DNA from 3 places in the Lentzea sp. genome. Region 1 is predicted to be linked to each of the others. Evidence: riboswitches for the same ligand, from Rfam matches in the RefSeq annotation. Region 1 holds a riboswitch; each other region holds the start of a gene.
The links. Region 1 has a riboswitch for glycine ahead of gcvT (glycine cleavage system aminomethyltransferase GcvT). Riboswitches for the same ligand answer to the same signal wherever they lie in the genome.

Region 1 (7,663 bases):
GGTGCGCGCGTGTTGGCGCGGGAAGGAGATGTCGTTGCCCACACACCAACACTAACCCGCCCGCGCCCGCCGAACGGACGCTGTGACGTGCGCGTCCTTGCCCGGTTCAGCTCACCGGCGGCACACCCGAACGCGCGGTCAGCCGACGAGCTTCTTCGGCGGCAGCGGGACGAACCCGCTCGTGCGCCGCACGTAGTCGGCGTAGCCGGGCCTGCGCGACACGATGTCCTTCTCCAGCAACGGCTTGCCGGTGCCCTTCGCCAGCAGCAACGTCATGACGACCGGGCCGACGACGGTGAGCGCGGCGAGCCACGAGTGCACCGCGAACAGGTACAGGCCCCACCACACGACGGCGTCGCCGAAGTAGTTCGGGTGCCTCGTGTAGCGCCACAGCCCGCGGTCTATGACGGCGCCCTTGTTCGCGGGGTCCGCCCGGAACCGCGACAGCTGCCAGTCGCCGACGGCCTCGAAGGTGAAGCCGACCACCCACAGGACGGCGCCGATCCAGTCCAGCACCCCGAACGGGGCCGAGAGGTGACCGGCGGCCTGCACCGGCAGCGACACGACCCACATGATCACGGCCTGGGTCAGGTAGACCCGGTACATCCGCAGGCGCGGGTTTCCCTTGGCGCGCTTCAGGATGTCCTGGTAGCGCGGGTCCTCGTCCTTGGTCCGGTTGCGCAGGTGGATGTGCACGCCCAGGCGCACGCCCCAGATCACCGTCAGCGCCGCGACGAGCCACTTCCTGGTCGGGTCGCCGTCCGCCAAAAGCAGCGTGACCACGGCGATGACCGCGAACCCGGGACCCCACACGGAGTCGATCAGGTCGTACCGCTTGCGCGCGTCCGCGTACAGGAACAGGCCGCTGAGCAGCGCGACCACGACGACGAAGCTGACCAGAAAGCTCATCGGGCCACCAGCTCACGACGCACGCGGGGCATGCCGCTGCGCCCGTTCTCGCTCCGGCGCACGGCCAGGATCTGGTCCACGCCCATCCGTCCCTCCTCGAACGTCAACGCGCCACCCGCGAGGTAGAGCCGCCACACCCGCGCCTGTCCCTCGCCGACCAGGGCGACGACCTCGTCCCAGCGTTCCTCCAGGGTGTCGGCCCACGCCCGCACAGTCCAGACGTAGTGCTCGCGCAACGCGTGCACGTCCCGGATCTCCAGGCCGGCCGACTCCAGGAAGCCCGTCGTCTGCGAGACCGGCCGCATGTGCATGTCCGGCGCGACGTACGACTCGATGAACGCACCACCGCCGGGCGCGTTCCGGCCGCGCGACATCTGCTGGAGCAGCAACCGGCCCTCCGGCTTGAGCAGCCGGTGCAGCGTCGAGGCGTACTCGGGGTAGTTGCTCTCGCCGACGTGCTCGCCCATCTCGATCGTGGAGATCGCGTCGAACGGCTCGTCCCGCACCTCGCGGTAGTCCTGCAACCGCACCTCGACGCGCCCCTGCAGCCCTTCGGCCTCGATGCGCCCGAGGATGTGCGCGCGCTGCTGGGCGGAGATCGTCACGCCGGTCGCGTGCACGCCGTAGTGCTTCGCGGCGTGGATGATCATCGACCCCCACCCGCACCCGACGTCGAGCAGCCGCATCCCCGGCCGCAGGTCGAGCTTGCGGCACACGAGGTCGAGCTTGTTGTGCTGCGCCTGCTCCAGCGACTCGTCGTCCGACGTGAAGTAGGCGCACGAGTACGCCATGCTCGGGTCGAGAACGAGCTGGTAGAAGTCGTTGCTCAGGTCGTAGTGGTGCGAGATGGCATCACGGTCACGACTCTTGGTGTGCAGCGCCCCGCTCAGCCGCGCCTCTTCCTTGGGCGCGTCCGGGTTCGGCCCCAGCACCTTCAACCGCAACGCGAGCCGCGCGACCTCCGAGATCTTCGGCCGCCGGGTCACCCCGCGGCGCACGAGCCCCCAGATCTGCGACAACCCCTCGGCGAGGTCTCCTTCCACGTCGAGCTCACCGCTCACGTACGCGCGCGCGAGCCCCAGCTCGTTCGGACTCCACACGAGCCGCCGGAGCGCGTCCCTCGACCGGATGACGAGCACGGTCCCGTCCTGCGGCCCGGCCACACTTCCGTCCCACGCCCGAATCCCGATCGGCAGGGGCGAACCCAGCACCCGTTCGGCCACTCCTGCCAGCTGACCAGCGACGACCACCCTGCACCTCCCGCATGACCTGACTCCCCCGGACGTTCGGGACAGCAAGAGGTTCGGTTCGTTTCTGAACCGAGACGCAACCCCGCCCGTATGGCCTGGATAGAGCGAACGGATGGACAAGGAGGACATGAGTGTGATCCGACGTAACCGCATTGCCATCGGGCTCGCCGCGGGACTGGCAGTTGTGCTGGGTCTGGGTGTCTGGAGCGCCACGGGAAGTGGCACGAACTCCAAGCCGGTGGCACAGACCGAAACCGACCTGGGCGTCCTCGGTGACTACGGCGACGTGGGTCAGCCCCCGGTACTCCAGGAGCCCGCTCAGGCGCCCGAGACCCCTGTTCAGCAGCAGGCACCGGAAACCCCCGCAGCGCAACCCGCAGCACAGCCCCCGGCCGCGGCCCCGGTCAGCTCGTTGAGGCTGGTCGGCAAGACGGTCGACAAGATGGGCCAGGTCATCCAGGACGGCGACGGCCGCACGATGTACCGCTTCGACAAGGACACCCCGAAGCCGGAAGGCAAGTCGAACTGCAACGACAAGTGCGCGGTCACGTGGCCGCCGCTGCTGTCGGACACCGTCCCGCAGCTCGAGGGCGTCGACTCGAAGCTGGTCTCGCTGATCACCCGCGCGGACGGCAAGAAGCAGGTGGCGGTCGACGGCTGGCCCCTGTACGCCTACTCCCTCGACCCGGGCCCGGGCACCTGGAAGGGCCAGGGCGTCGGCGGCACCTGGTACGTGATCCAGCCCAACGGCAAGCGCAACGTCGAGTGCCTCCCGCCCGGCGTGACGGCACCGGCGGCGTAGCCCCCAGATCCCGTTAGGACGGTCCATCTGAGACACGCAACACCCTGACACGTGCAACCCCGGCCCTGGGGAAGGGGCCGGGGTTCCCGTCGTTTCGCTCCAGGGACCAGAAAGGGCGCCACCAGACGGTGGCGCCCTTTCTGCACAAGTAGCAATGCCAAGGCGAGCCACGCGAAGCCGAAGGCGAGCCGTCCGCGATGCCGAAGGCGAGCCCAAGCGATGGCGCAGCCGAGCAGTCCCGAGCAAAGCGAGGCGCAACAAACAACGCAACAGCAAGCCGCCCAACGCAATAGGCGTGCCATCAACCCACAAGCGGCGCTGGACGGGCTCCTTTGGGAGTGCCGGGGGTGTGGGGGCGGAGCCCCCACGATCAGAGCGTCGAGTACAACGGGTGCTTGGCCGCCAGCACCTCAACCCGAGCCCGCAACTCCTCCACAGCAGCCCCGGGCTTCAACGCCTCAGCGATCACATCAGCAACCTCGACGAAGTCCACCTCACCGAACCCGCGAGTGGCCAACGCCGGCGTACCGATCCGCAACCCGGACGTCACCATGGGCGGCCGAGGGTCATTGGGAACCGCATTCCGGTTCACCGTGATCCCGATCTGGTGCAGCACGTCCTCAGCCTGCTTCCCGTCCAACTCGGACGAGACCAGGTCGACCAGCACCAGGTGCACATCCGTGCCGCCAGTCAGAACCTTGACCCCGGCAGCAGCAACGTCACCCTGAGACAACCGGTCGGCCAGGATCCGGGCCCCCTCCAACGTCCGCCGCTGCCGATCAGCGAACTCGGGCGAGGCCGCGTGCTTGAACGCCACGGCCTTGGCCGCGATCACGTGCTCCAGCGGCCCGCCCTGCTGCCCGGGGAACACCGCCGAGTTGATCTTCTTGGCGATGTCCGCGTCGTTGGACAGGATCACGCCGCCACGAGGCCCGCCGAGGGTCTTGTGCGTCGTGGTCGTGGTGACGTGCGCGTGCGGCACGGGCGACGGGTGCAGTCCGGCGGCGACGAGGCCGGCGAAGTGCGCCATGTCCACCATCAGGTAGGCGTCGACCGAGTCCGCGATGCGGCGGAACTCGGCGAAGTCCAGCTGGCGCGGGTAGGCCGACCAGCCGGCGACGATCAGCTTCGGGCGGTGCTCGGTGGCCAGGCGCTCGACCTCGGCCATGTCGACCAGGCCGTCGGAGTCGGCGACGTGGTACGGCACGACGTTGTACAGCTTGCCGGAGAAGTTGATCCGCATGCCGTGGGTCAGGTGGCCGCCGTGCGCCAGGTCGAGCCCGAGGATCGTGTCGCCGGGCTGCAGCAGGGCGAACATCGCGGCCGCGTTGGCCTGCGCGCCCGAGTGCGGCTGGACGTTGGCGAAGCCGGCGCCGAAGAGCGCCTTGATGCGCTCGATGGCCAGGCGTTCGACGACGTCCACGTGCTCGCAGCCGCCGTAGTAGCGGCGGCCGGGGTAGCCCTCGGCGTACTTGTTGGTCAGCACCGAACCCTGGGCCTGCAGGACCGAGACGGGCGTGAAGTTCTCGGAGGCGATCATCTCGAGGGTGCCCTGCTGGCGCGCCAGCTCGGCGGCAACGGCCTCGGCGACCTCGGGGTCGTACTCCGCGAGGGAGGCGTTGAACTGCTCGGACATCTGGAAGATCTCCCTACTTGGCGCGCTTGTAGAACGGAAGTGCGACGACCTCGACCGGCTGCTTCTTGCCGCGGACGTCCACCAGCAGAGGGGTGCCCGGCTCGGAGCTCGCGCGGGACACGTAGGCCATGGCGACGGAGTAGCCGAGGGTCGGGGACAACGCGCCCGACGTCACCTCGCCCACGACCTCGTCACCGTTGAGCACCGCGTAGCCGTGGCGCGGCGCGCGGCGCTCGGGGGTCTTCAGGCCGACCAGGACCGAGTCCACACCGGACTCCGAGACCTTCGCCAACGCGTCGCGGCCCACGAAGTCGCCCGGCTTGTCGAGCTTCACGACCCGGCCCAGGCCGGCGTGGTAGGGCGTCAGCGACGTCGTCAGCTCGTTGCCGTACAACGGCATCCCGGCCTCGAGGCGCAACGTGTCGCGGCAGCCGAGCCCGCACGGCTTGAGCTCGTGCGCCTCGCCCGCGGACAGCAGCGCCGCCCACACGGCGGACGCGTCGGCGGGCGCCACGAAGAGCTCGAAGCCCTCTTCACCGGTGTAGCCGGTGCGGGCCAGCAGGGCGGGGACGCCCGCGACGGTCGACGGGTACGAGGCGTAGTACTTGACCGTCGACAGGTCGGTGTCGGTCAGGCCCGACAGGATCTCGACGGACTTCGGGCCCTGGATCGCGATCAGCGCGTAGTCCGTCGAGGAGTCCGTCACGACGGTGTCGAACCCGGCCGCGCGCTCGACCAGGGCGTCCGCGACCACCGCGGCGTTGGAGGCGTTCGCGACGACCATGAACTCCTCGTCGCCCAGGCGGTAGACGATGAGGTCGTCGACCACGCCGCCGTCGGCCTGCGTGATCATCGTGTAGCGCGCCTTGCCGACGGCGAGCGCGGAGATGTGGCCGACCAGCGCGAAGTCGAGCGCCTCGCCGGCCTGCGGTCCGGTCAGGACGATCTCACCCATGTGCGTGAGGTCGAACAGGCCCGCGGACGTGCGCACCGCGTGGTGCTCCGCGAGCTCGCTCGAGTAGCGCAGCGGCATCCGCCAGCCCGCGAAGTCGGTGAACATCGCGCCGAGCTGCTCGTGCTCGGCGTTCAGAGGCGTGAGGCGGGACATCAGAACGCTCCTCCAGGGTGCGCCGAAGAGCCGGACGTGGCCGGCTGAGGCAGCAGAAGAATGACACGGTCCATCGGAGACTCCTCGTCTGAGAGAGCCTCCCCCTCTGTCATGAGCCTGAGAGCTTCGCCGCGCGGAACGCGACTTGCACCGTGGGCGAGGCCGATGGGCCTGCTTTCCAGAGTTGCCTTCGTCGTGCGGTAGGGGTACCTGAGAGATTCCGGGGAGGAGTTGCTCCTTCGGTGCCCGCTGTCCGGCAGATCGGGGACAGGGGGACTCTCCCGCGCGACATCGACGGCCGTGTTCAGTTGTCAGCCCCAGACGCTAGCAGGCCAAACGTCACAACGGCACGCCCTGCGCGGTCTTCTCGACCACTTTGCGCTCCGCCCAGAACGACAGGAACGGGATCGTCCCGGCGAGCAGCACGAGTGCGGTGCCCTTGATGGACCAGCGCAGCTTCAGCGCGAGGTCGACGGAAAGCACCAGGTAGATGGCGTAGAGGAAGCCGTGGATCGGGCCCACGACCTTCATCGCCCCGCCCATGTCCGCGGCGTACTTGAGCACCATCGCCACGACCAGGAGCAGCAGGAAGACACCGACCACGTAAGCCATGACCCGGAACCGGGTCAACGCACCCTTCATCTGCCCGCCTTCGCTCAACGACCGTCCCGCGCGTTGAGGTCCGCGAGCATGCGGTTGTAGGCCGCGAGCTCCGCGTCTTCGTCGTCGTCGAAGTGCTCGACAGGCGCGGGTTTGACGGCGTCAACGGTAGTCACCGGCCGGGGAGCGGGTGCAACCGGCTCCGGTGCGGAGAGAGCCCCGTCACGGTTCTGGCGCGCCAGGCGGCGGAACCGCCACACCATGAAGAGGGGGAAGAGGCCGAAGAGCGGCCACTGGAGCACGTACCCGAGGTTCTGGAACGTGCCGCTGGCGGACTCGAAGCGCTGCCACTGCCAGTACGCGAGCCCGCAACACAGGACCAGCGCCGCCAGACAGGCGAACGCGATCAACAAGCGTTGGGGAGTAAGGAGGCCGCGCACGACCTCCACACTACTTGGGTGAGGCCTCCTGATGGAGGCCACCCTGTGGGGGTCCGGGGGCTCGCCCCCGGCTGGGGCGTGGGGGCTTGGCCCCCTCAAAAACACGCGGAACGATCTCGGTGAGCGCGTTCCGCGAACATGGGGCCCCGATCGTGGAGCCCCCGTTCCTTCCTACGCCACGCCGTCCCGGCGCTGCCTCTGCAGACGTGCGACGCACCAGGCCGCGGCGGAGCCACGACGAAGGTGCTGGAGAACCGTCATCGGTCCCAGGCGCCTCCCGAGGTCGGCAGGAGTCAGGCCGGCAGCGCGGTAGTCGAGCGCGCGCTGGTCCAACGGGCTGATGCCCGCGTCCCACCACTGCTCGGCCTCGCTGACGTCACCGACGAGCTGCCAGTAGCTCGCTGCGGCGGCGAGCAACGCCTCGGGTGCCTCCGGCGCCCGCTTGCGCATCGCGGCCACGTAGGCCGGATCCGCCGAGTCGACCTTGACCAAGCCACGCGACCCGCTCCGTGCGGCACCCCGCTGCACGGGGATGCCTGGCGCCGAGGGGGGAGCCTCAGCGAGCCACGCGTTCTTGATCCGGTTCACCTCCTGCATCTCTGCGTCATCAGACCGTTCAGCCGCCCACTGCTTCAAGAGCTCGTGGACCCCGGAGTCCTCGACCATCCATGCCTCCTCGTCGGTCGGGGATCGGCCATTGCAGCGGAAGGTATTCGGTAGGTCTGACAATCACCAGACCCTGAATCCTCAGAACACCCGTTACCAGTGCGTGATTGGCCGCATTCCACCCGTCCGGCTCAACGCGAACGGTCGTACGTGACCGTGCGTCACTAGCGGATCGGGGTCGCCGCGCCGAACAGGCTCCTGATGAACGTGATGATCGACTCCGCGCCCTGCCGCAGCCAGCCGAGGACCTGC
Region 2 (7,663 bases), on a different contig from region 1:
GCGCGGAACGAACGAGCACGTGCGCTTTGCGCAGAGCATCTGAGGAGTCTTCGGCGTCGAGGTGCAGGCAGAACTCGACAGTGCCGTTCGTCAGGTTGGCGCCGATGTCCGCGTCCTCGATGCCTGGTTCACTTTGCAGCGCGTCCATCACGGCGTCCAGGTGGTTTTCCAGGTCCATGGCGACAGCCGAGGATGCACACGTCACCTCGACGTAGTACGAGCGTGCCATCAAGCGTCCTCCCTCCAGCATCCGGATCTCTTCAGCCATCCTCGCAGGTTCCGCGTGTAATTCGAGTTGGATGGGGTTAACTTCACCGTCTTGAAGCATGCCGCGTGAGGTAGTCCGCACCAAGCCTTGTAGTACTTCTTCCACTTCTCCACCCGCCAGCCTTGCCTCTCAAGACTGCGGAGCAACTTCTCCAGGTCAGGATCCGGATGTTTCGGCCGCGGCACGAGGCTCCAATCGAGTGACCAGGCCTCATGCTCGATGACAGATCGCCCAGGCCGCCCAGCTCGTTACCACGGTGGGCAGCATGTCACCTCTGCCGTTGAGACCGGTACAGACCGCATCGGTCGCCACCGGACAGCCGCTTGAACGTTTTCACCCAAAAGAGCGCAAAATTACTTCTCAAGCCATCCATCGCATAACGCAGAGAACTCTCGATCATTCTGATAAAACCGCTGGCACACGGCTATGTGGTGATCGCAACCCGATCAGGTTCGAGCGTCGCTACCGTTCGATTCCATTCCATCAGGCGTTCACGTTCACGACGGCGGACCCCCCACGGGGCGCGGCAGCCTGACCAACTCGTGGAGTGAACCTGACACGAACTGTCAGGAATTACCAGCAGAGTGGGTCCCATGAAGGCAACAGGAACCATCGCCGTGAAGAGCTGGGACGAGAAGACGTGGGACGGCCGCCCCTACCAGGAGGTCGAGGGCCGCAAGCTGACCGAGGCGCACGTCCAGTTCTCCTACTCGGGTGACGTCACCGGGGTCGGCAGCTGCCGGTACCTCATGTACTACGCCGACGACGTGGCGTGGACGACCGCGCTGGAGGAGGTCGTCACCGACGAGGGCACGCTGGTGCTGCGGCACGTCGGCGCCTACCGGGCCGCCGTGGAGGGCACGATCGAGGTCGTCGACGGCACCGGCCGCTACCTCGGCGCGAAAGGTGCGGTGACGGTCGGCTGGGCGGAGGATGGCAGCGGCACCTACACCCTGGAGTACGAGGTCTGAGCCCATGACCAACGCCCCCGTCTACGACGCGGCCCGGCAGCGGATCACCGCGCTGGTCGCCGGCGCCGACCCGCAGACGCCCGTGGCGGCGACGCCCGGCTGGTCGGTCAAGGACGTGGTGGCGCACCTCGCCGGCGGTCTGCGCGACTTCGTGGACCGCCGGTTCGACGGTGTCGAGTCCGGCGAGTGGGGCGAACGGCAGGTGCGCGACCGCCGCGACAACTCCCTCGGCGACGCCTTCGCCGAGTGGGACGCGAACCGCGTGCTCGCCGAGCCGTTGTTCGACACGCCGATGGGGCCGGTCCTGGTGTCGGAGGTGATCGCGCACGAGCACGACCTGCGCGCGGCGCTGGGCGTTCCCGGCGGGCGCGACGGCGCCGCGGTGCGGGCGGCGCTGACCAGGCCGTTGCAGCAGCTCGACCAGCGGATGCGGGACAACGGCGTGCTGGCGCTGCGGGTCGTGCTGGAGCACGGCGAACGGGTGCTCGGGCACGGCGAGCCCGCGGGGGCGGTGCGGACGTCGTCGTTCGAGCTGCTGCGGGCGATCGGCGGGCGGCGGTCGGTGGACCAGATCAGGGCGCTCGACTGGGACGGCGACCCGGACGTGTGGCTCTCCTCGCTGGCCCTGTTCGGGCGGCACCGGCCGGAGCCCTTCGACGAATGATCTCCGTGCAGTAGGTTCCCCCGGCGTGACCGACTGGCTGACAGACACGCGGAACTCCTACGACACGGTGGCGGTCAGCTACGCCGACCGGACGCGGACCCTGCTGGACGGCCTGCCGCACCTGCGGGCGGCGCTGCGGTTGTTCGCCGAGGAGGTCAGCGGACCGGTCGCGGACGTCGGCTGCGGTCCCGGCGACGTCACGGCCCGCCTGCACGGGCTCGGGGTCGACGCGTTCGGGATCGACCTCTCCCCCGCGATGGTCGCGCTGGCCCGCGCGACCCACCCGGGACTGCGGTTCGAGGTGGGGTCGATGACCGAGCCGTTGCACGACTCCGTGGGCGGGATCCTGTCGTGGTGGTCGCTGATCCACGTGCCGGACGACGAGGTACCCGCCGTGTTCGGGCACTTCCGGGACGCGTTGCGGCCCGGCGGGGTGCTGCAGCTCGGCTTCCACGTCGGCGACCGCACGAACCTCAAGACCCAGGGCTATGGCGGACATCCGATGAAGGTGCACGTCCACCTGCGACCGCCGGAGCGCGTGGCGCGGTGGCTGCGCGAGGCCGGGTTCGTCGTCGAGGCGCGGTGGCTGCTCGGCGAGGACGGCGACGGCGCGGTCCTGTTCGCGCGGCGCGGGTGAGACCATCTGCCGGTGTCAGAGGAACAGGTCTGTCAGCGGTGCGGTGAGACGGTCGAGCTGGAGACCGAGGACTTCGAGCTGTTCGAGCGGATGCACCCCGACTGCTTCCACCTCGCGTTCGAGCACGACGTGACCAAGCCGGGCATCGGCGCCGACGAGAACTGCGGTGACGAGGCCTGCCCCGTCGCGAGATGAGAGAAGGGGCGCACCCCCGAGTGCGCCCCTTCTCCCCCGTGCCGGATCAGCTGCTGTACGCCTCGAGCGGCGGGCAGGAGCAGACCAGGTTGCGGTCGCCCTTCGCGCCGTCGATGCGGCGGACCGGCGGCCAGATCTTCGGAGCACCGGTACCGGCCGGGTACACGGCCTCCTCGCGGGTGTACGGGTGGTTCCACTCGCCCACGGTCACGCTGGCCGCGGTGTGCGGGGCGTTGCGCAGCGGGTTGTCCTCCACCGGCCACTCGCCGGCGCCGACGCGGTCGATCTCGCGCCGGATGGCGATCATGGCGTCGATGAACCTGTCGATCTCGGCTAGGTCCTCGGACTCGGTCGGCTCGACCATCAGCGTGCCGGCGACCGGGAACGACATCGTCGGGGCGTGCAGGCCGTAGTCCGCGAGGCGCTTCGCCACGTCGTCCACCGTCACGCCGGTGGCCTTGGTGAGCGGGCGCAGGTCGAGGATGCACTCGTGGGCGACGAAGCCGCCCTCGCCGGTGTAGAGGACCGGGTAGTGCTCGTCCAGGCGGCGGGCCACGTAGTTCGCGGCGGCCACGGCGGTGAGGGTCGCGCGGCGCAGGCCGTCGCCGCCCATCATGCGCACGTACGCCCACGAGATCGGCAGGATCGACGCGGACCCCCACGGGGCGCCCGAGATCGGGCCGACGCCGGTGGCCGGTCCCGCCGTCGGCTGCAGCGGGTGGTTGGGCAGGAACGGGGCGAGGTGGGACTTCACGCCGATCGGGCCGACGCCGGGACCACCGCCGCCGTGCGGGATGCAGAACGTCTTGTGCAGGTTCAGGTGCGAGACGTCCGCGCCGAACTTGCCGTAGCGGGCCAGGCCGATCAGCGCGTTGAGGTTCGCGCCGTCGACGTACACCTGGCCGCCCGCGTCGTGGACCAGGCCGCAGACCTCGCGGACGGTGTCCTCGTACACGCCGTGGGTCGACGGGTAGGTGATCATGATCGCGGCCAGGTCGTCGGCGTGCTCCGCGACCGTGGTGCGCAGGTGGCCCATGTCGATGTTGCCCTTGTCGTCGCACTTCACGACGACGACGCGCATGCCGGCCATGACGGCGGACGCGGCGTTGGTGCCGTGGGCGGACGACGGGATCAGGCAGACGTCGCGGTCGGCGTTGCCGTTGGCGCGGTGGTAGGCGCGGATCGCCAGCAGACCGGCGAACTCACCCTGCGAGCCGGCGTTGGGCTGCAGCGACACGGCGTCGTAGCCGGTGACCTCGGCGAGCCAGGCCTCCAGGTCCGACACGATCCTCAGCAGACCGGCGGCGTCCTCGACGGGCGCGAACGGGTGCAGGCCGGAGAACTCCGGCCACGTCACGGGCTCCATCTCCGCGGTGGCGTTCAGCTTCATCGTGCAGGAGCCGAGCGGGATCATGCTGCGGTCGAGCGCGACGTCCTTGTCGGACAGCGCGCGCAGGTAGCGCAGCAGCGCCGTCTCGGAGCGGTGCGCGTGGAAGACCGGGTGGGTCAGGTAATCGGAGGTGCGGCGCAGGTCGGCCGGGATGCCGTCGGCGGTGTCCGCGTCGATCGCGTCCACGTCGGCACCGGTGACGCCGAAGGCCTCCCAGACGGCGACGAGGTGCGCGCGGGTGGTCTTCTCGTCGCAGGCGATCGCCACGACGTCGTCGTCGACCTTGCGGAGGTTGATGCCGGCCGCGCGGGCCTTCTCGACGACCGCGGCGGCCTCGCCGGGAACGCGGACCTCGACGGTGTCGAAGAACTCGCCGTGCACGACGTCCAGGTTCGCCTCGCACAGACCCGTGGCGAGCACGGTGGCCATGCGGTGCACGCGGGTCGCGATGGCGCGCAGACCCTCGGGGCCGTGGTAGACGGCGTACATGGACGCGATCACGGCCAGCAGCACCTGCGCGGTGCAGATGTTCGACGTGGCCTTCTCGCGGCGGATGTGCTGCTCGCGCGTCTGGAGCGCGAGGCGGTAGGCCAGCGAGCCGTCCGAGTCGACGGAGACGCCGACGAGACGGCCGGGCAGCTGGCGCTCCAGACCGGACCGGACGGCCATGTAGCCGGCGTGCGGGCCGCCGAAGCCGATCGGGACGCCGAAGCGCTGCGTGGTGCCGACGACGACGTCCGCGCCGATCTCGCCCGGCGCGCGCAGCAGCGTCAGCGCCAGCAGGTCGGCGACGACCACGGCCTGCGCACCGGCGGCGTGGATCTCCTCGATGAGCGCCTTCTGGTCGCGCACCACACCGGACGCGCCGGGGTAGGACAGCAGCACGCCGAAGAAGTCACCGCCGAGGCCCAGGCCCTCGATGCCCTGCGACAGGTCGGCGACGACGATCTCGATGCCGAGCGGCTCGGCGCGCGTCTCGATGACGGCGAGCGTCTGCGGCAGCGTGTCGGCGTCGATGACGAACTTGTCCGACTTGGACTTGCCGGCGCGGCGCACCAGCGTCATGGCCTCGGCGGCGGCGGTCGACTCGTCCAGCATGGACGCGTTCGCGACCGGTAGGCCCGTCAGGTCGCCGACCATCGTCTGGAAGTTCAGCAGCGCCTCGAGGCGGCCCTGCGAGATCTCCGGCTGGTACGGCGTGTAGGCGGTGTACCAGGCGGGCGACTCGAGGACGTTGCGCAGGATCACGCCCGGCGTCACGGTGTCGTAGTAGCCCAGACCGATCATCTGCGTCATCGGCCGGTTCTGCGCCGCGAGGGCGCGCAGCTCCGCCAGCGCCTCGGTCTCGGTGGCCGGGGCGGGCAGGTCCAGCACGAGGTCGCGCTCGTGGATCGACGGGGGAACCGCGTGCTGCGCCAGCTCCTCCAGCGACCCGACACCGATGACGTCGAGGATGCGCGCGAGCTCGGCGGGGCGCGGACCGACGTGGCGGTCGGCGAACGGGGTGCCGTGCTCGAGAGCGGCGAGCGGGATGCGGTCCTGCGTCATCAAACGCCTCCGGGGGCCTGAGGGCACACGTGTCCTGGTGCCCTCCCCGCTCTGTCCGTACCCTTCAAGGGCGCCTGAGAGGTTCACCCGTCGCGAGAACGGGCTTTCACCGTCGGCGGGACCCCGGTGCGGGGGTCCACTTTCCAGAGGCGTCTCGCTCGGGCGGTCCTGGGTGCCTGAGAGGTTCCCGGGGAGGGACTTGCTCCTTCGGCGCCGGGTTCGAGACCCGGACTCTCCCGCCTGAGTTCAGCGACTACCCGTGAAGGATACCCGCAGGCAGCCCCGCCAGTCCCCACGGACGCGACCTACGTCTCAGCGCCGAGACCGCTCAGGGCCTCCGCGACCGGGTCCTCCGGGTCGTCGCGCAGCGCCACGAGCAGGTGCCGGGTGCCCACGACGTCGTCCCCGCGCCGTGCCGCGACGAGCTTCGCCCGCTCCACCGCGCGGTCCACGGACCCGCCGGCGGGCAGTGCCTTCTCGTCCACGCCCGCCTCGCGCAGGGCCCGCGCGCCACCCGACTCCAGTTCCGGCCGGAGCCTGCGGCCCGCGGCGGTCAGCTGGTGGTCGAGCGTCAGCACGGCGGCCACCAGGTCGCGGGACGAGACGGGCCGCTTCCCGGCGACGGCGAGCCGTTCGGCCTCGGTGCGCACCGCGGTGAGCACCGGCCCGCCCAGTCCCTGGCCGCGCACGACGAGCTTCGTCAGCCAGCGCACGTACCCGCCGCCGGACTCGCCCTCCAGCGCGCCCGCCTTGCGCAGCAGCCACACCGCGGGCGCCTCCTCCGGCTCCGCCGCCTTCCGCACGGCCGCGGCCACCGCCTCGACGTCGACGCGCCGCACGACCAGCAGGTCCGCGACGCGGCCGAAGTCCAGCGCCAGCAACGCGAGCGACAGGTGGGTCGTGGTCAGCACGCCGTCGCCGGCCCGGCCGAGCGCCGCGCGGAGACAGGCGTCCAGCGCGCTGCTGGCGGGCAACTCGGTCTCGACGCGTGCGTGGTGGTGGGCGGCGCGCAGCAACGCCGTGACATCCGGTCCCGACTCGGCGGGACCGCCGTCGCCACCGGCCCAGTGCCCGGTCCCCCGTGCCATCGCCTGCGCCCGCAGCGACCGGACGTCCAGCTTGCGGCCGGGACCGATCGTGTCGGTGAGCGCGATCAGCAGGTTCTCGGTGCCGACGAAGCCGAACTCCAGCCGGAACGCCCGCTGCACGGCCGCGGCCAGCACTTTCACGACCTGCGGGGAAGGAGTGGGGGTCATGCCGGCAACGCTAGGCAGCGGCGGGGGTGGTGCGCCTCTGCCGACCGGCCACCCGGGACGGCCGGTCGGCCACGGAGATCGGGCCGGTCAGCGGGCAACCGGTCCGGGGAAGGTCAGCCCGTCGCGCGTTCGCGACGGCGGCGGGTCAGCTCGTCCTCGGTCAGCGGCGCGATCTCGACGCCGTCCGCGCGCTCGGCCGGGAACTCGTGGATGGTCCCGCTGATCTCGCGCATCGCACCGCTCACCGCGATGCCGAACACGCCCTGGCCGCCCTGCAGCAGGTCGACGACCTCTTCCGGCGACGTGCACTCGTAGACGGTCGTGCCGTCGGAGAAGAGCGTGATCTTCGCCAGGTCCTGGACGCCGCGGCGGCGCAGGTGGTCGACGGCGACCCTGATGTTCTGCAGCGAGACCCCGGTGTCCAGCAGCCGCTTCACGACTTTCAGGACCAGGATGTCCTTGAACGAGTACAGCCGCTGGCTGCCCGAGCCGTGCGCCATCCGCACCGTCGGGGCGACGAGCCCGGTCCTGGCCCAGTAGTCGAGCTGCCGGTAGGTGATGCCCGCGACCTGACACGCGGCGGGACCCCGGTACCCGACTAGCTCGTCCGGCAGCGAGGAGTCCGGGAACAGCTCGCCCTGCTGCCCGGATCCGGCCCTCAAGGGCGCTTCCTCGACCACGCCTGCCTCCCCTCGAGAACGGCCACGAAACTCGATGGCCGTCAAGCCGCCGCG
Region 3 (7,663 bases), on a different contig from region 1:
GCATGAGCGTCAGCCTGGTGATCGGTGCCGTCGCGGTGTTCCTGGGAGGTGTGGTGGCCAGCGTTCTGCTCAGGCGTGCCTAGGATCGTGACGTGGAGAGCGTGTGGTTCAGCAAGCCCAGGCCCAGCGGCGGCGGGCCCCTCGGCCTGAGCCGGGAGGTCGTCGTCCGCAAGGCGATGGAGATGCTGGACGAACACGGTCTGCAGAAGCTGTCCATGCGCAAGCTCGCCGCGGAACTGGGCGCGGCACCGATGTCGCTCTACTGGCACGTCCCGACGAAGGACGCGTTGATCGAGCTGTGCCTCGACGAGGTGTACGGCGAGTTCCCGCTGCCCAGCCCCGATGACGACTGGGAGACCGCGGTGCGCGGGATGATGCACGCGATGCGTCAGATCGCGCACCGCCACCCCTGGTGGGTCAAGAACATCGGGGAGTTCAACAGCATCGGCCCCAAGGCGGTGGCGATGTCCGACGCGATGTTCGGGCCCATGCTGAGGGCCGGTCTGTCGCTGGCCGCGGCGGCGCAGTCGATCTCGACGGTGTCGAGCTTCACCACCGGCTACGTGGTCGCCGAGGTCAACTTCATCGGTCGCGGCGGCATGGACTCGCCGCCGCCCGACCTGCGCAAGATCGCCGACATGTACCGGGAGAAGCACCCCAACTACGTCAGGATGCTCGACGAGCAGGAGATCTGGTCGCTGGAGGGCCAGTTCGAGTTCGGGCTGGACTGCGTGATCGACGGCATCAAGGCGCGCGTCAAAGCCCTGAGATAGGCGAAACCCCCGCAGCGATTCACGCGTGCGGGGGCCTCATTCATTCAGATGGTCTTCAGATGACGGACTCCAGCGGCGTGTGCGCGAGGCCGGTCGCCTCGGCCACCGGGCCGTTCGTCAGCTTGCCCGCGTGGACGTTGAGGCCCAGGGCGAGCGAACGGTCGTCCTTCAGCGCCTTCTCCCAGCCCTTGTCGGCCAGCGCGACGGCGTAGGGCAGCGTCACGTTGGTCAGCGCGTAGGTCGAGGTGCGCGGGACGGCGCCCGGCATGTTCGCGACGCAGTAGAACACCGAGTTGTGGACCTCGTAGGTCGGCTCGGCGTGCGTGGTGGCGCGGGAGTCCTCGAAGCAGCCGCCCTGGTCGATCGCGATGTCGACGAGCACCGAGCCCGGCTTCATCTGGGCGACCAGCGTGTTCGAGACGAGCTTCGGGGCCGCGGCGCCCGGCACCAGCACGGCGCCGATGACCAGGTCGGCCTCGCGGACGGCCTGCTCGACGGAGAACGCGTTGGACGCGAGCGTGCGCAGGCGGCCCTGGAACTGCGCGTCGATCTGGCGCAGGCGGTCGACGTTGGTGTCGAGGATCTCCACGTCCGCGCCCATGCCGGCGGCGATGGTGGCGGCGTTGACGCCCGCCACGCCGCCGCCGATGACGACCACGCGGGCCGGGGCGACACCGGGGACGCCGCCGGGCAGCACGCCGCGGCCGCCGGAGGGCTTCATCAGCGCGAACGCGCCGACCTGCGGGGCGAGCCTGCCCGCGACCTCGGACATCGGGGCGAGCAGCGGCAGCGCGCGGTTCGGCAGCTGCACGGTCTCGTAGGCGACGGCCGTGGTGCCGGACGCGAGCAGCGCCTCGGTCAGCGGCTTGTCGGCGGCGAGGTGGAGGTAGGTGAAGAGGGTCTGTCCGGCACGCAGGCGCGGGTACTCCTCGGCGATCGGCTCCTTGACCTTGAGGACCAGGTCGCCCTCCGCCCACACGTCGTCGGCGGTCGCGAGGACCTTGGCGCCCGCGGCGAGGTACTCCTCGTCCGTGATCGCGGAGCCCAGGCCGGCGCCCTGCTCGACGAACACGTCGTGGCCGCGGCTGGTCAGCTCGTGTGCACCGGCAGGGGTGAGAGCGACGCGGTACTCGTGGTTCTTGATCTCGCGAGGAACTGCGATCCGCACGATGACTCCTCCGTTCGGTGGCCGACATCTCACAATGTGGGGCAGTGGGAAGGTCATGTCACTGTGCTGATCGCACTATCAGCCACCTGTGTGGTTGTTCATCTAGGACAGAGCGACTCGGTTTGCGCTCGCGTGTGACTCGACCCGTTCGCGTTGACACCCGGCGGGGGCCGCACATAGCGTTCGCCCCCGAGAACTGAAGACCGGCCGCGGCGCGTCAGCGCCAGAACCCGAGTGGGAGAGACCTCGACGACGGAGTCGGGGCGCCGAAGGGGCAAGCTCCCGCACACTCTCAGGCAGCAAGACCACTCGGAGTAGGCAACTCTGCACGGCGGAGGGGGCGCAAGTGTGTCCTTGACCCGTCATCAGCCAGAGGAGTCGCCGTGCAGTTCCCCGAGAACCTGCTCTACACCACCGAGCACGAGTGGGTCGACTGGACGCCGGGCACCCAGGACCCGCTGACCTGCGGAATCACCGAGTACGCGGCGGACGCCCTCGGCGACATCGTCTTCGTCCAGCTGCCCGAGGTCGGCGCGAAGGTCGTCACGAACGCCGTGTGCGGTGAGCTCGAGTCCACCAAGTCCGTCAGCGACCTGTTCTCGCCCGTCACCGGTGAGGTGATCGAGGTCAACGGCGCCGTCGTCGACGACCCGGCGATCGTCAACAACGACCCGTACGGCGAGGGCTGGCTGTTCAAGGTCCGCGTCGAGTCGGCGGAGAACCTGCTCACGGCGGCCAAGTACGCCGAGCTCATCAAGTCCGACTGACATGTCCCGGACTGACCGCTCCACCACCACGAAGGACTGATCAGTGGCGATCAGCGTTTTCGACCTGTTCTCCGTCGGCATCGGGCCGTCCAGCTCCCACACCGTCGGCCCGATGCGCGCGGCGGCGATGTTCGTCGACAAGCTCGGCGAGCGCCTGTCCGAAGTGGACGGCGTGCACGTCGAGCTGTTCGGCTCGCTCGGCGCGACCGGCCACGGGCACGGCAGCCCCAAGGCCGTGTTCCTCGGCCTGGAGGGCAACCTCCCCGAGGAGGTCGACCCGGCGGCCGCAGCCGGCCGCGTCGAGGAGATCGTCGCGAGTGGACGGTTGCGGCTCGGCGGCTCGCACGAGATCTCGTTCCGGCACGACCGGGACCTGGTCATGCACCGCCGCAAGTCGCTTCCGCTGCACCCCAACGGGATGAGCTTCGAGGCGTTCAGCGGCGGGGTGTCCGTCGAGCACGCCGTCTACTACTCGATCGGCGGCGGGTTCGTCGTCGACGAGAACGCCTCGGGCACCGACCGGATCAAGCCGGACACCACGCCGTTGCCGCACCCGTTCCTGACCGGCGACGAGCTGCTCGCGCGCTGCCGCGAGACGGGCCTGTCGATCAGCGAGATCATGATGGCCAACGAGCTGTCGTGGCGGACCGAGGCCGAGGTGCGGTCGGGGCTGCTGCACATCTGGCACGTCATGCAGGAGTGCGTGGAACGCGGCTGCACCGAGCACGGCGTGCTGCCCGGCGGCCTGAAGGTCCGCCGCCGTGCCGCCGAGATGCGCAAACGGCTGGAGGGCGAGCACTTCGTCACCGACCCGCTGCGCGTCATGGACTGGGTCACGCTCTTCGCGCTGGCGGTCAACGAGGAGAACGCGGCGGGCGGCCGGGTCGTCACCGCGCCGACCAACGGCGCGGCCGGCATCGTCCCGGCGGTCCTGCACTACTACACGAGGTTCGTGCCGGGGGCCAACGACGACGGCGTGGTCCGGTTCCTGCTGACCGCGGGCGCGATCGGCGTGCTGTTCAAGGAGAACGCGTCGATCTCCGGCGCCGAGGTCGGGTGCCAGGGCGAGGTCGGCTCCGCCTGCTCGATGGCGGCCGGCGGCCTCGCCGAGGTCCTGGGCGGCACCCCGGAGCAGGTCGAGAACGCGGCCGAGATCGCCATGGAGCACAACCTGGGCCTGACCTGCGACCCGATCGGCGGCCTGGTGCAGATCCCGTGCATCGAACGCAACGCCGTCGCGTCGATCAAGGCCATCACGGCGGTGCGGATGGCGTTGCGCGGCGACGGCTCGCACTTCGTGTCGCTCGACAAGGTCATCAAGACCATGCGCGACACCGGCAAGGACATGTCGGTGAAGTACAAGGAGACGGCCCGCGGCGGGCTCGCCGTGAACGTCATCGAGTGCTGAGCCGCACCGGGGCTCAGCGGGCGTCGTAGGCCTTCTGCGCTTCCAGCACCTCGGGCATCCGCGCCTGCAACAACTGGATCAACGACAGCAGCCTCTCCGCCGTCTCGCGCCCGAGCGGCGTGAGGCTGTAGTCGACGCGCGGCGGGTTGGTGGGCTGGGCCTCCCGGTGCACCAGACCGTCGCGTTCGAGGGCCTGCAGGGTCTGCGACAGCATCTTCTCGCTGATCCCGTCGACGCGGCGGCGCAGCTCGTTGAAGCGCAGCGAGCCGTCCAGGAGCGCGCCCACCGTCAGGCCGCCCCACCTGCCGGTGACGTGCTCCAGCAAGGGACGTGACGGGCACGCCTTCGCGAACACGTTGAAGTCCATCCCGGCATCATAGCTGGTCACAGCGCTAACTGATAGTAAGTGTGAGGGTTCTCCGCGTCGGGGAACCCTCACGCGGCGGACTTCACGGGGCCGTCTTCACCAGTCGTCGCAGCAGGTAGAACAGCCCCACGGTGAGCAGGAACCCGACGGCGCTGATCATCACGATCTGTTCGACGGTGTCGGCCTGCGACCCGGCGAACACGTAGGCGGCGCAGATCGGGATGGTGCCGATCAGCGTGAAGAACATGAACTTGCGGAACGACACCCGCGACACCCCCGCGGACACCGACACCGTCTCCGCCATCATCGGGATCCCGCGGGCCACCCCGAAGAACCACGGCCCGAACTGGCGGCCCCACCGCCGCATCTCGGTCAGCTCCTCGATGGTCACCACCCTGCGGACGAGGACGGGGCCCGCGAACCTCCCCAGGGCGTACCCTGCGGCAGAGGAACCCAGGGACCCGACGATCGCGAGTGCCAGCCCGAAGGGCAGGCCGAGTGCCGTTCCCGCCAGCACGATCAGCGGGGTCGACGGCACGGGCAGCAGCACGTCCACGACGAGCAGGGCGAAGATCGCCGCCGCCGCCCACAGGGGGTCGATGCCTCGCACCCACGCCACGACTCCGGCGAAGTCGATGAGGTCGAACGCCTCGAACACGATCCAGCTCAGCAGCACGAAGCCGAGCACGACGGCCGGTATCCACTTCCACCGAACGCCCGTCTCATAACTCATCGGGTGATGGTCGTACACGTCGATGCGCCGGACAATCCGCCAGTGGCGCAGGTTCCGCGAAGGAGACACACATGGGTGACGACCTCGTGCCGTTCCTCGGCCACTGGGTGCTCGATCCGGCGCGTTCCGCGTACACCGGCGGCACCCCTCCCCGCAGCGGTCACTACGACCTCCGCCTCGACGGGGACCGCCTGGTCGTGAGCATCGAGGGCGTGCTCGGCTCCGGCGACCCGATCCGCACCGGGTACACGCTCGACCTCTGGCAGGACACGCCGATGAGCGTCGGCGCGGTCGACCGCGTGCGGACCGTCGTGGAGCCGCGGATGTTCTGCACGATCGCCTACGCGGGCGCGCAAGCGGTTGCGCGGGCGTGGCGGATCCTCGGCAACCTCAACGAGATGACGATCGTCCAGTCCGCACCCGACCACTTCGGCGTCTGGCGCGACGACGTGTCGGTCTACCGCCGGCAGTTTTGAGCAGGCGCAGTTCTAGGCGTCTCACGCACGGGGCCGGAACACGGCGACGACGACGCGCAGGCCCAGCAGGACGCTGATGATCAGCAGGTTGTAACCGAAGACCTGGTAGAGGCCCACGTCGGCGGCGACCTGTGGCCCGCCGGCCGACCCGAGCAGCAGCACCGCCATCACGCCCGCGGTCGCGCCCAGCACCGTCAGCATCACCTGGTGCAGGAGTCCGGTGACGTACGACCTGTCCCGCTCGTCCGCGAACAGCCGCACCGACATGCTCAGCCGGCCCTGCTCGACCGCGCCGGTGATCCGGTCGATCCGCCGCGGCAGCCTGCGCAGCATCGGCAGGACGGCCTGGAGCTCCTCGGTCATCGTCCGCTGGACGGACTCGGGCGTGAGCCGCTCGGAGATCTGCTCGGCCGCGAACGCCCGCGACTCCACGACGATGTTGAAGCCCGGCGACAGCACGCCCAGGGTGCCCTCCAGCGTCGCCAGCGTCCGGAACACCGCGGCGATCTCCGGCGGGACGCTCAGCCCGAACCGCGACACCAGCGCGAACAGGTCACCGAACATCTCGACGTCGGGCCGCATGCCCGCGCCCAGGTGCCGTGCCATGAACTGGCCGAGCGCGCGCTCCAGCCGTTGCTCGTCGATCTCCTCCGGGCGCGAGGTCAGCTCCAGCAACGAGTCGGTCAGCCCGGCGGGGTCGCTCCGGTCGAGGGCGAGCAGCAGCCGTTGCAACGCCGCGCGCAGGCCGGAGTCGATCCGGCCGACCGAGCCGAAGTCGAGCAGGCCGAGCCGCCCGTCGGACAGCAGCAGCACGTTGCCGGGGTGCGGGTCGGCGTGGAAGACGCCGTCGAGCATCACCTGCCGGAGCACGAACCGCAGCAACGTCCGCGCGAGGCCCTCGTCCTCGGCGGCGCCGCGCACGGGCACGCCGTGGAGCCGGTCCATGACGAGGACGCGGGACGTCGACTGGTGGACGTGCGGCAGCCCGACCGAGGAGTCCGACACCGCCGCCACGGCCGCGATGTTGCGCGCCTCGACGCGGAAGTCGAGCTCCTCGCGCAACGCCGCCGCGAACCCGGCCGCCAGGTCGCGCACGCCCAGCGCCGACCCCCACCGCGTGCGCTGCAACGTCTCCGCCAGCCGCGACACGATGTCCAGGTCGCCCTCGGCCACCGCCCGCACGTCCGGCCGCTGCACCTTCACGACGACCTCGGCGCCCGACGCGAGCACCGCCCGGTGCACCTGGGCGATCGAGGCCGCGGCCAGCGGCTGGGGATCGATCTCGCGGAACGCGTCCGGCCCGAGCTCGGTGTCGAGCAACGCGCGGACGTCGTCCCACTGCGCGGGCGGCACCTTGTCCTGCAGCAGGCTCAGCTCGTCGACGAAGTCCTGCGGCAGCAGGTCGGCGCGGGTGGACAGCACCTGGCCGAGCTTCACGAACGTGACGCCCGCGTCCTGCAACGCGAGCCGCAACGACCGCGCCAGTCCCGTGCCGGACCGTTCGCGGCCGCGCAGGTACGGGCCGAGGCCGTGGCGGAAGGCGATCGCGGTGATGCGCGAGTAGCGGCGGGTGCGGGCGATCCGGCGCCGCGCCATGCCCCACCACTCGGTGGGCGGCGGGATCGAGCCGGTCGGCACGACGATCTCGGCGAACGCCAGCAGGCCGATCACGACGAGCAGCGACAGTCCCAGTTGGATGGTCGCGAGCGACGTCGTCGGCGTCGCGGTCGTCTCGCCGAAGAGGCCCGTGGCGATCGACATCGCCAGCAGGCACGCCAGTCCGGTGCGGACGAGCCCGACGCGCAGGCCCAGGATCCGCCGCGCCGCCAGCGACATGCCCAGGACGAGCAGCACGAACGTGACCGGGAAGCCGATCGTGTAGACCAGGAAGTCCCCCATGGACCGCAGCCTAGGTGCACTTCCCTGAGACTTCAGGCGGAACGCCACCGGTGTTCCAGCACGACGGCGGTG

Region 2: linked by a shared signal. The riboswitch ahead of gcvP (aminomethyl-transferring glycine dehydrogenase) and the one ahead of gcvT (glycine cleavage system aminomethyltransferase GcvT) in region 1 are both predicted to bind glycine.
Region 3: linked by a shared signal. The riboswitch ahead of gcvH (glycine cleavage system protein GcvH) and the one ahead of gcvT (glycine cleavage system aminomethyltransferase GcvT) in region 1 are both predicted to bind glycine.

The regions. Positions count from the first base shown of each region.
Region 1 is NZ_DASVFL010000106.1:43,796-51,458, forward strand. Features, by position in the region: gene VF330_RS13405 (S9 family peptidase) at 1-42, opposite strand, end outside; gene VF330_RS13410 (DUF1295 domain-containing protein) at 139-909, opposite strand; gene VF330_RS13415 (cyclopropane-fatty-acyl-phospholipid synthase family protein) at 906-2,159, opposite strand; gene VF330_RS13420 (hypothetical protein) at 2,287-2,961, shown strand; gene glyA (serine hydroxymethyltransferase) at 3,332-4,597, opposite strand; gene gcvT (glycine cleavage system aminomethyltransferase GcvT) at 4,611-5,705, opposite strand; glycine riboswitch at 5,805-5,892, opposite strand; glycine riboswitch at 5,894-5,999, opposite strand; gene VF330_RS13435 (DUF3817 domain-containing protein) at 6,045-6,347, opposite strand; gene VF330_RS13440 (hypothetical protein) at 6,362-6,745, opposite strand; gene VF330_RS13445 (helix-turn-helix transcriptional regulator) at 6,917-7,411, opposite strand; gene VF330_RS13450 (hypothetical protein) at 7,576-7,663, opposite strand, start outside.
Region 2 is NZ_DASVFL010000372.1:32,344-40,006, forward strand. Features, by position in the region: gene VF330_RS39355 (hypothetical protein) at 1-268, opposite strand, end outside; gene VF330_RS39360 (DUF3224 domain-containing protein) at 862-1,239, shown strand; gene VF330_RS39365 (maleylpyruvate isomerase family mycothiol-dependent enzyme) at 1,244-1,903, shown strand; gene VF330_RS39370 (class I SAM-dependent methyltransferase) at 1,929-2,540, shown strand; gene VF330_RS39375 (hypothetical protein) at 2,553-2,735, shown strand; gene gcvP (aminomethyl-transferring glycine dehydrogenase) at 2,782-5,673, opposite strand; glycine riboswitch at 5,827-5,922, opposite strand; gene VF330_RS39385 (Clp protease N-terminal domain-containing protein) at 5,979-6,929, opposite strand; gene VF330_RS39390 (MerR family transcriptional regulator) at 7,043-7,609, opposite strand.
Region 3 is NZ_DASVFL010000331.1:5,437-13,099, reverse strand. Features, by position in the region: gene VF330_RS35075 (MFS transporter) at 1-83, shown strand, start outside; gene VF330_RS35070 (TetR/AcrR family transcriptional regulator) at 93-773, shown strand; gene ald (alanine dehydrogenase) at 829-1,941, opposite strand; glycine riboswitch at 2,167-2,259, shown strand; gene gcvH (glycine cleavage system protein GcvH) at 2,325-2,708, shown strand; gene VF330_RS35055 (L-serine ammonia-lyase) at 2,752-4,116, shown strand; gene VF330_RS35050 (helix-turn-helix domain-containing protein) at 4,130-4,483, opposite strand; gene VF330_RS35045 (VTT domain-containing protein) at 4,566-5,216, opposite strand; gene VF330_RS35040 (hypothetical protein) at 5,288-5,692, shown strand; gene VF330_RS35035 (ABC1 kinase family protein) at 5,714-7,591, opposite strand.